Regions from separate parts of the Conexibacter stalactiti genome, predicted to be linked through region 2. Evidence: riboswitches for the same ligand, from Rfam matches in the RefSeq annotation. Region 2 holds a riboswitch; each other region holds the start of a gene.
The links. Region 2 has a riboswitch for cyclic di-AMP ahead of R7226_RS00350 (peptidoglycan-binding protein). Riboswitches for the same ligand answer to the same signal wherever they lie in the genome.

Region 1 (3,264 bases), on a different contig from region 2:
CTCGTCGCCGTCGCGGACGGCCTTCGTGATCATGCCGCCCGGATCGGAGCCGGCCTCCGGCTCCGACAGCGCGAAGGCGGGAGTCCACTCGCCGGTCGCGCACTTCGGCAGGAAGCGCTCCTTCAGCTCGTCGCTGCCGAACAGCTTGATCGGGAGCGTGCCGAGCTCTTGCACCATCAGCATCAGCGCGGTCGAGGCGCAGGCCTTCGCGATCTCCTCGACGGCGATGTTGAGCATCAGGACACCCGTGCCGGTGCCGCCGTGCTCAGGCTCGAAGGGCAGACCGAACAGGTTCAGCTCGGCGAACAGCTCCCGCAGGTCCCACGGGTATTCGGCCTTCGCGTCGATCTCTGCGGCGCGCGGTGCCACGCGCTCCTGGGCGACCTTCCGGATCGTGTCGCGAAAGTCGCGTTGCTCGTCGGAGAGGGCGTAGGCATCGGCAAGTGCGGACATGCAGCCGATCGTACTGAGGGCCTCCCGTGGAGGCCCCCGATACGTGAACTGTCGCCTATCGCCTGAGCAGGCTGTCTCAGAGCCCGGCGGGGTGGCGAGCCGTGAAGCCACTCGAGGAGCGCGTCTCGGTCTGCCAGCGCGACGGGTCAGCGCCGCTGGTGTCGAAGCGGAGCCCGGCGACCACCATGTACATGTGGCTGCCGTGGGAGTAGGTCGTGATCCACTGACCTCTGCCCGACTCTTCCCAGTTGTTGAAGCTGCCGGAGGGCATCGACTCCTCCAGCAGACCGGCGAAGTGGAGCGCGTAGCTGACCGAGCCGGAGCAGTCGTAACCGCGATCCTGCCACTTGCCGTGACCGCCGCCGTAGACGTACGGCTTGGTCGCGATCTCGTTGCCGGCCGCGATCACGTCCTTGACGACCTGCGGAGCGTCGGACGGAGCGACGGCGAGGCCGTTGGAGAGCAGCTTCGCTCTGCCGACCGGCGCGGCGACCGTCGTCATATCGAAGTCGGCGCCGCCGGCGCTGGTGGTGTCCCCGATTCTGCGCAGCGAGGCGACCGTGGTCGCGTCGACGACGCCGGTGACGGGCAGCTCCTGCGCCTGCTGGAAGCGCTTGACGAGGCGCAGCGTGCCGGGGCCAAAGGAACCGTCGATCCCGGCCGTGAAACCGGCGCGGCCGAGGTAGTCCTGCAGCACGCGCACGTCCTGGCCGCTCATGCCCTTCTTCAGGACGCGGGCGCCGAGCGTGCGGCCGACGCGGCCCTTGGGCGCGGTGGTGGTGGTCGGCGCGGCGATGGTGGTCGTGTCCGTCGCGCCGGGCGCGGTGGTCGTTCTCGCGCCCTTCGGGTCGGCGATCGCGCGCAGCTTCGCGACGAAGTCGGCGTCGACGACGCCGTCGACCGCGAGGCCGTTTCTCTTCTCGAACTTCTTGACGTTGCCGAACGTGATCGGACCGAAGTCGCCGCCGACGGGCGTCGAGAAGCCGGCTCTGGTGAGGAAGTCTTGGAGGACGCGGACGTCCTGGCCGCTCATGCCCTGCGTGAGCGTACGTCTACCGAGCGCGGCGCCCGACGCTGTAGACGAGATGAGCAGCGCGGCTGCCGCTGCCGCGACAACGGTCGCAGACATGCGTTTGGCAGACAGCACAGCAGTGAACGACAAGGTGCAACCCCTTCTCTTTCGGGCGCCTGCGGGGTTAGCTGACGGGCTCGCGCAGAAAGAGCAGCGCTACGTCGTATCCCTTACGACGATTCGCCCCTGAGTCCTGTTGAAGGCGGACTCTTTGGTTCCCCCGCTCCCCGGCGGTTGCGACGCTGGGGATTCGGCTGGGTTCTTGAACGACGCGAGCAGGCTAGCAAGGGCTGCGGAGCGATGTCGACCGGTTATGGATCCGACCAGCTGAAACTGGACGCATCGCGCGCGTAGGCGCGCGTTATGAAGCGGTGACCTTTGAAACCGCCGTTTATGACGCCCTGGAAAAACGGTTTATGGAGCCAACCGGGCGCCCGGGCGCTATCGTGCCGGGCCGTGGCAGCCTCCCCCGAGCAGCAGCTGGCGCGGCTCGATCGCGCGACCGCCGCGCTCGACCCGCCGTTCGCCGCCGTCGACCTCGACGCGTACGGCGCCAATGCCCGCGACCTGCTGCGACGGGCCGGCGGGCGGCCGATCCGGCTCGCGAGCAAGTCGATCCGCTGCCGTGCGCTGCTGGAGCGGACGCTCGCCTCCGATCCCGGCTTCCAGGGCACGCTGGCGTTCACGCTGCCGGAGGCGCTGTGGCTCGCCGACCACGGCCTGCGCGACCTCGTCGTCGCCTACCCGACGGTCGACCGTGCCGCCCTGCGGGCGCTGGCGAGCCGGGCTGACGACGGCGGGATCGCGCTGATGGTCGACGATCTCGCCCAGCTGGAGCTGATCGAGCGCGCGGTCGGCGGGGCTGGCCCGATCCGCCTCTGCATCGACGCCGACGCCGGCTGGCGGCCGCTGCGCGGGCGGATCCGCATCGGCGCCAAGCGCTCACCGCTGCACACGCCGGCCCAGGCGGCGGCGCTGGCGCGGGCGATCGTCGCACGGCCGGCCTTCAGGCTGGTCGGGATCATGGCCTACGAGTCGCAGATCGCGGGCGTCGGCGACCGGCCGCCCGGAAATCCGCTGAGAGGGGTCGCGGTGCGGGCGATGCAGCGCGCCTCGGTGCGCGAGCTGGCGCAGCGGCGTGCCGCGATCGTCGCGGCCGTGGAGGCGGTGGCGCCGCTGGAGTTCGTCAACGGCGGCGGCACCGGCAGCATCGAGACGACCGCGGCGGAGCCCGCCGTGACGGAGATCGCGGCCGGATCGGGCCTGTACGGCCCGACGCTGTTCGACGCCTACACGCGCTTCTCGCCGCTGCCGGCGGCGCTGTTCGCGCTGCCGGTCGTGCGCCGGCCCGGTCGGCACGTCGCGACGGCGCTCGGCGGCGGCTACCTCGCCTCCGGTCCGGCCGACCGCGCACGGCTGCCGCGGCCGCTGCTGCCGGCGGGGTTGAAGCTCGACAGCCAGGAGGGCGCCGGCGAGGTGCAGACGCCGCTGCTGGGCGCCGCCGCCGGCAGCCTGCGCGTCGGCGACCGCGTCTGGTTCCGCCACGCGAAGGCCGGCGAGATGTGCGAGCGGTTCGCGGAGCTGCACCTGATCGAGGGCGAGCACGTGGTCGAGACGGTGCCGACCTACCGTGGCGAGGGCCAGAGCTTCCTCTGAGACGTTATGTCGCCTCCGGGGCGGCACCTGACGGGCGACTCTCACCCTCGACTCGACCCTGAGGCATCAAACCGCGATCGGCC
Region 2 (3,264 bases):
GGGCCGGATCCTGCTCGGGATGGTCGCGATCTTCATCCCCTTCATCGCCGGCGCATGGGCCGCGATACGGCTGGCGAAGCCGAACTCGCCGTGGGCGCGCAGCAGATACGACGAGGCGAAGCTGGCTCGCGCCCGCGCCCGCTACGGCCCCGACACGCGCGGGGCGCGCTTCAGCCGCGCCTTCCTCAACGCGATAGGCGGCAAGCCGAGCGAGCCCGACCCGCCGCCCCCGGGAGCGTCCTAGAGCCCGGCGGGGTGAACGGCGACGTAGCCGGCGCTGGAGCGGTCGTTCGGCTGCCAGCGGGTGCCGGCGGCGCTCGCGCCGCTGGTGTCGAACCGTCTGCCGTCGATCACCATGTAGGCGTGGCCGGCGTTGGCGTAGATCGTCACGCGCTTGCCGGGACCGGGCTCGCCCCAGCTTGTGAAGCCGCCCGATGCCAGCGGCGAGTCGAGCAGGCCGGCGCCGTGCAGCACGTAGGAGACCGAGCCGGAGCAGTCGTAGCCGCTGTCCTCGAAGGAGCCGTGGCCGCCGCCGTAGATGTAGGGCGTCGACTGTATGCGGTTGCCGGCCGCGATCATCGCGGAGATCTTCTGGTCGGCCCATGAGCCGCCGCGGTCGCCGCCGCCGTCGTCGCCGCCGCGCTTGAGCACGGGGCCGTCGCCGAGGCCGAGCGCCGAGCGCGTCGCCGGACCGGCGACCCCGTCGGCCTCGAGGCCGCGGCTCGCCTGCCAGCGCTTGAGCGCCTTCTCGGTGCCGGGGCCGAAGTCGCCGTCCGCGCTGATGCCGAGCGCGCGCTGCAGCGCCTGCACGCCGGACCCTTCGCCCTGGACCGCGGAGCGCGCGGTCTGCTTGTGGCTGCGGGTCGAACCGCCGCCGCCGTCGTTGGCGAGCGCGCGCCAGGTCGCGGGGCCGACGACGCCGTCGGCGGCGAGACCGTGGTCGCGCTGGAAGCGCTTGAGCGCCTTCAGCGACTGCGGGCCGAAGATGCCGTCGGCGGGGATCCCCAGCTCGTGCTGGACCGCGCGCACGCTGTGGCCGATGATGCGCGCCTTGCCGTTGACCTTGACGGTCTTGCCGGTCGAGCGCGACTGCGAGGTGTTCGCCTGCGAGCGCTTCAGCGCCGACCAGGTCGCCGGGCCGGCGACGCCGTCGACGTGCAGGTGGTGGCGCGCCTGGAACTTGCGCAGCGCCTTCTTCGTGCCGGGGCCGAAGATGCCGTCGGCGTGCAGACCGAGCGCGCGCTGAAGCTTCTTCACGTCGCCGCCCTCGTCGCCCTTCTCGACGACGGTGGCGGCGGAGGCGGTGCCGGTGAAGGCGGCGGTCGCGCCGACGGCGGGGCCTGCGGTGACGGCGAGCAACGCGGTCAGCGAGAGCCCGCGGGCGGCGGGCGCCGGCAGCTTCGTCTGCGACGCGGCCGCCTCGCGACGACGCTGCGCGACCGAGAGCGAATCGAGGAAGTGCTCGGCGTCGGAGAGGTCACGCGGGCGCAGACGCGCCAGCTCCACCGACGTGCGCGTGCGCGCGCCGCGACGCGCGAGCGACCGCTCGAGCGAATCCGCCCACAGATCATCGAGCGCGAGATCGCGCTGCTCCTGGTTCACAGCTGGGTGCTCCTGTCTCAGTGAGCCTGCGAGGTAAGCTGACGGGCTCGCAGGGCCGCTTGCGCAGCCGCGCTACGTCGCTGACGCGACGATTCGCCCCCGGTCATGTCAGACCAATGGGTCCCCCGCTCGCAGACCGCAGTGGGTCCGCAATTCGGCTCGTATGTAACGGCGTCGGAACCTACCAGGCGAATTCCTGCACGTTGCAAGCGACGTTGCAAGCGTCATGTTGCTGGCATCACGGCCATCGCGCTGAGAAGATGAGTGACATGACCGATGCGCGGCAGGTGTGGGCGCTCGGGGACTTCCCCCGGATCGCTCGTGAGACGATCTCCGGAACCGGCGATCTGCTCGTCGCGGAGTGCGGTGTGCAGGCCGGTCAGCGCGTGCTCGACGTCGCCGCCGGATCGGGCAACGTGGCGCTGCCGGCGGCGCGCGCCGGCGCCCGCGTGATCGCCAGCGACATCACCCCGGAGCTGCTCGCCGCCGGGCGCGCCGACGCCGAGGCGGAGGGGCTGAGACTGCACTGGGTCGAAGCGGACGCGCAGGCGCTGCCGTTCGACGACGACGCCTTCGACGTCGTGCTGTCGTCGTTCGGCGCGATGTTCGCGCCCGACCACGTGCGCACCGCCGGTGAGCTGACGCGCGTCTGCCGGCCAGGCGGCACGATCGGGATGGTCAACTGGACGCCGCAGGGCTGGGCCGGCCGCTTCTTCGCGACGGTCAGCGCGTTCGCGGCGCCGCCTCCTCCGGGTGCGCAGCCGCCGGTGCTGTGGGGCGACGAGGCGCACGTGCGCGGGCTGTTCGGCGCGCGCGTCTCCACGCTGAGAGCCGAGCCGCGCACGCTCGCGATCGAGCACTTCGAGGCGCCGATCGACCTGGTCACCTACTACAGAGCGAACTTCGGCCCGGTGATCGCGACCTACGCCGCGCTCGGCGACGACCCCGAGCGGGTCGCCGCGCTCGACGCGGCGCTGCTCGACTTCGCGACGCAGACCAACCTCGACCCCGACGGCGCGCGCTGGGAGCTGGAGTTCCTGCTCGTCGTCGCTCAGGCGGCGCCGTCGGCGTAGCGGCGGACGGCATCGGCCGTCGCCGCGTCGGCGGGGAAGAACGACTCGATCGACAGCTCCGCGACGGTGATGTCGACGGCCGTCCCGAAGGTCGCGACGATCGAGATGAAGGCCAGCTCCCCGGCGCCGTGGCGCAGCCGCAGCGGCACCGCGATCTGTCCGGCGAGGTCGTGGGCGGGAGCGGGTGCGATCGTAGCGGCCTCTTCTGCCGCCGCCGGCGCGGGGTAGGCGGCGACCTCGTCGCGCAGCGCGCTCAGCTCACGATCGCCGGTGACCGCGACTTGCCGCTCCAGCCGCTCCAGCAGGTGCGCGCGCCACTGCGCGAGGTTGACGATCCGCGGCGCGAGGCCGTCGGGGTGGAGCGCGAGGCGCATCGCGTTGGTCGGCGGCCGCAGCAGCTCCGGCGCGGCGCCGACGGTCAGCAGCGAGAGGCTGTGGTTGGCCGCGACGACGTTCCAGCGGCGGTCGACGACGAGCGCCGGATAGGGATCGTGGCCATCGAGCACGCGCTGGATCGCGTCGTGCACCGGCGCCATCTCGGGCGCGTCCAGCTCGTGCTCGGGGAAGGCCGGGGCGTAGCCGCCGGCGA
Region 3 (3,264 bases), on a different contig from region 2:
TGCGGCGTGACGATCGTGGTCGTCTTGCCGCCGTCGTCGTCACCGCCGCCGCAGGCGGCGAGTCCGGTCGTCAGTGACAACAGCAGTCCGGCGAGGGCGAGGCGGCGGCGCAACATCGGCCCCGCACCATAGCCCGCCGCTCGCCGGACCGAGTCGATCAATTGTGAAGCGCCCGCGTCACGGCGTCGTGTCGTCGCCCGCGTCGTCGTCGGGGTCCTGCAGGTTGAGCACGAGCTTCGCGGAGACGCGATCGCCGTCCTGCTTGGTGCCGGCGACGATCGATCTGTACGCCGAGACGTAGCTGCGGATCTCGGCGAAGTCCGGATCCTGATCGACGCCGAAGCCCTCCAGCAGCGACATCAGCGGCCCCGGCACGAGCAGGAAGCCGGCCTCGTAGCCGTCGCCGAGCGACTCGATCGCCGACTTGCCCGGCTCGGTCTCCGACAGCGGCGACTCCGGATCGAGCGCCTCGCGCGCGGATGCGACGCCGAGGCCGAGCGCGAGCTTGTCGCCGTCGGCGAGCAGCGCCAGCGGCTGCGGGACCTGCGGGAAGTGCAGCTGGAAGCCGTGGCCGCCGCCGGTCGTCGGCGTCGTCGAGAGCCCGGAGCGCTTGGCGAAGCGCTCGATCCCGTCGACCGCCCGCTCGGTCGCGGCGGGGTCGCTGGAGCCGAGCACGATGCCGGCCGCGGCGTCGGTCAGCGAGGTGCCGCCGACGAACGCGGCGACGCCGTCGAGCCAGCCCAGCAGGTCGGCGTCGAGGTCGAGGCCGAGCAGGTTGCGGACCTCGGTCGCGGCCATGTCGTAGACCTCCGACTGTCTCAGCTGCTGGGTGATCGTCTCGCCGTCCAGCGGCGCGGCCAGCGCGGCCCACGCCTCGCCCGGCAGATCGCCGAGCGCGACGGCGCTGTCGCCGGCCGTCGGCAGCTCGGCCGAGCCGGAGGCGAACTCGAAGACGACCTGATCGGCGCGCGCGGTCAGCGCCATCGTGATCGGCTCGCTGCCGAGCGCTCTGTCGAGCTGCTCCTCCTGGCCCTCGAGCGCGCCTCTCAGCTCGGGATCGGCGAGCGCCTGCTCTCTCAGCAGCTCGACGATCATGCGCGGCTCCGCGTAGCCCCACGCGAGGCGGTCCTCGGGCAGCCCGTCGGCAGCGTCGGTGAAGCGCTCCTCGTCGGCCAGCGATCTGCCTCTGGAAGCGGCGACCGCAGCTCTGAAGCCCTCCTCGGTGCCGCCGACGAGGTAGTCGTCGACGAAGCCGTAGGCCGAGCCGTCGTCAGCGTCGACGGTGTACTCGACGCCCTCGTAGGTCGCTCTTCTGTCGGCCGGGTCGACGTCTCTCGCAAGCGCTCTCTCGGCCGCCGCCTGATCTCTGACCTCGATGATCACCGCGCCGTCGGGCGACTCCGCCTCGGCCGGGTTCTCGATCAGCAGGAAGCCGCCGATCGAGTCGCCGAGGAACGGGTCGATCTCCTCGGAGAAGAAGTTTCTGTCGGTCTCCTCGAGTCCCTCGTCGAGCAGGCGCCGCAGCTCTCTGCCGGGATCGGTCACGCGCAGCATCCGTCTCGCGGCGGTGAGGACCCCCTCCTCGACGTCGCCCTCGGGGCGCACGAGCACCTCGCCGTACGCGATCGCGTTGGACGGCGCGAGCGTCGCGGGGCCGTCGGTGGGGGCGGCGGCCTTCTGCTCCTCCTCGCTGCCGCAGGCGGCCAGGGTGCAGGTCACGAGCAGCAGCGGCACCGCGGCGGCGAACGGCCGCGTCCGGCGCCTAAAGAGAAGATGAGAGAGGGACATGCGGCGGAATCCTAGGGGCCCGCGACGACATCAGACCGCAATACGCGGGAATTTCCATATTCGCGCAGGGTTGACGTAACGCCGGAGCGATCCCTAGGATGCCGCCCAACGCCGAATCCGGGGCCCGAAGCCCTGGACCGGGGGACCCAAGTCGTTTGGGGCTAATTCCGCGGTACATCCGTGGGAGGCGCCGGCTCTTTCCGCGCCAGCCCGACAGCTAACCCCGGAGGCCGACGAAAGAGGAAGCTGTTGCGCGCACGGACCCTGGTCGCGCTGGGTCTCATGACGGTCACGGCCACCTGGGCCCCCGCGGCGAACGCGGCGGTCTCGGGCGGAGCTGGCGTCACGAGCGAGGCGACGACGAGAGCCCCCAAGGGCAAGAAGGCGGCCAAGAAGAAGAAGGCCCCTGCCGCCGCCCCGCAGGTCCAAGAAGCGCAAGAGCAGGAGGCGGCTCCGCCTGTCGGCAGCGGCGGCGGCGCCAGCGCCGACTACGTCCCGCCGGCCGACACCCGTCCGACCGTCCCGGGCTCCCGCGCCGTCTTCAGAGACGGCATCGCGTACGCCCCCGCGGCGGCTCCGGTCGAGGTGCAGGAGGCCGTCTGGGCGGCCAACGATCTGCTCGGCAAGCCGTACGTCTACGGCGGCGGTCACAAGAGCTTCCGCGCCGCCGGCTACGACTGCTCCGGAACGGTCTCCTACGCGCTCAACGGCGCCGGCCTGCTCGACAGCCCGCTCGACTCCTCCAGCTTCATGTCGTGGGAGGAATCCGGCAGAGGCACGTGGATCACGGTTTACACGAACCCCGGTCACGCCTTCGTCGTGATCGCCGGCCTGCGGCTCGACACCAGCGGTCCCGGCGAGTCCGGCCCGCGCTGGCGGCCCGGCAAGTACTCCACGCGCGGCTTCAAGTCGCGCCACCCCGAGAACTTCTGAGCTCCGTACGGTTCGCCGCCCTTCGGCGGCGAGCCTCGCTCGGTAGGCTTGATCTTCTGATCCACGTCCCTGTCCTAGGAGGATCCTGAATGGCCGGCCTGTCCGGGCGCTTCTCCACCGTCGTCAAGTCGAAGATCTCGAAGCTGCTGGACAAGGCAGAGGATCCTTCAGAGACGCTGGAGTACAGCTACCAGAAGCAGATGGAGCTGCTGCAGAACGTGAAGAAGGGGCTCGCGGACGTCGTCACGTCCAAGAAGCGCCTTCAGCTGCAGTCGCAGAAGATGGAGCAGCAGGTCGTCAAGCTCGACACGCAGGCGCGTCAGGCGCTGGCGGCCGGCAACGAGCCGCTCGCGCGCACGGCGCTCGAGCGCAAGGCCGCGATCCAGGGCGAGCTGCAGGGTCTCGACACGCAGATCGCCGAGCTCGAGCAGCAGCAGCAGTCGATGATCGACAACCAGGCGAAGCTGCAGTCGAAGATCGAGGCGTTCCGCTCCAAGAAGGAAGTCGTCAAGGCGCAGTACTCCGCGGCCGAGGCGCAGGTGC

Region 1: linked by a shared signal. The riboswitch ahead of R7226_RS19220 (peptidoglycan-binding domain-containing protein) and the one ahead of R7226_RS00350 (peptidoglycan-binding protein) in region 2 are both predicted to bind cyclic di-AMP.
Region 3: linked by a shared signal. The riboswitch ahead of R7226_RS29250 (NlpC/P60 family protein) and the one ahead of R7226_RS00350 (peptidoglycan-binding protein) in region 2 are both predicted to bind cyclic di-AMP.

The regions. Positions count from the first base shown of each region.
Region 1 covers NZ_JAWSTH010000057.1:6,979-10,242, forward strand. Annotated here, with positions in the region: gene R7226_RS19215 (acyl-CoA dehydrogenase family protein) at 1-453, opposite strand, end outside; gene R7226_RS19220 (peptidoglycan-binding domain-containing protein) at 530-1,486, opposite strand; cyclic di-AMP (ydaO/yuaA leader) riboswitch at 1,624-1,791, opposite strand; gene R7226_RS19225 (amino acid deaminase/aldolase) at 1,982-3,181, shown strand.
Region 2 covers NZ_JAWSTH010000001.1:81,719-84,982, reverse strand. Annotated here, with positions in the region: gene R7226_RS00355 (hypothetical protein) at 1-244, shown strand, start outside; gene R7226_RS00350 (peptidoglycan-binding protein) at 241-1,602, opposite strand; cyclic di-AMP (ydaO/yuaA leader) riboswitch at 1,610-1,772, opposite strand; gene R7226_RS00345 (class I SAM-dependent methyltransferase) at 1,872-2,675, shown strand; gene R7226_RS00340 (helix-turn-helix transcriptional regulator) at 2,654-3,264, opposite strand, start outside.
Region 3 covers NZ_JAWSTH010000145.1:4,254-7,517, forward strand. Annotated here, with positions in the region: gene R7226_RS29240 (cell wall-binding repeat-containing protein) at 1-116, opposite strand, end outside; gene R7226_RS29245 (DUF3352 domain-containing protein) at 178-1,788, opposite strand; cyclic di-AMP (ydaO/yuaA leader) riboswitch at 1,888-2,035, shown strand; gene R7226_RS29250 (NlpC/P60 family protein) at 2,038-2,721, shown strand; gene R7226_RS29255 (PspA/IM30 family protein) at 2,811-3,264, shown strand, end outside.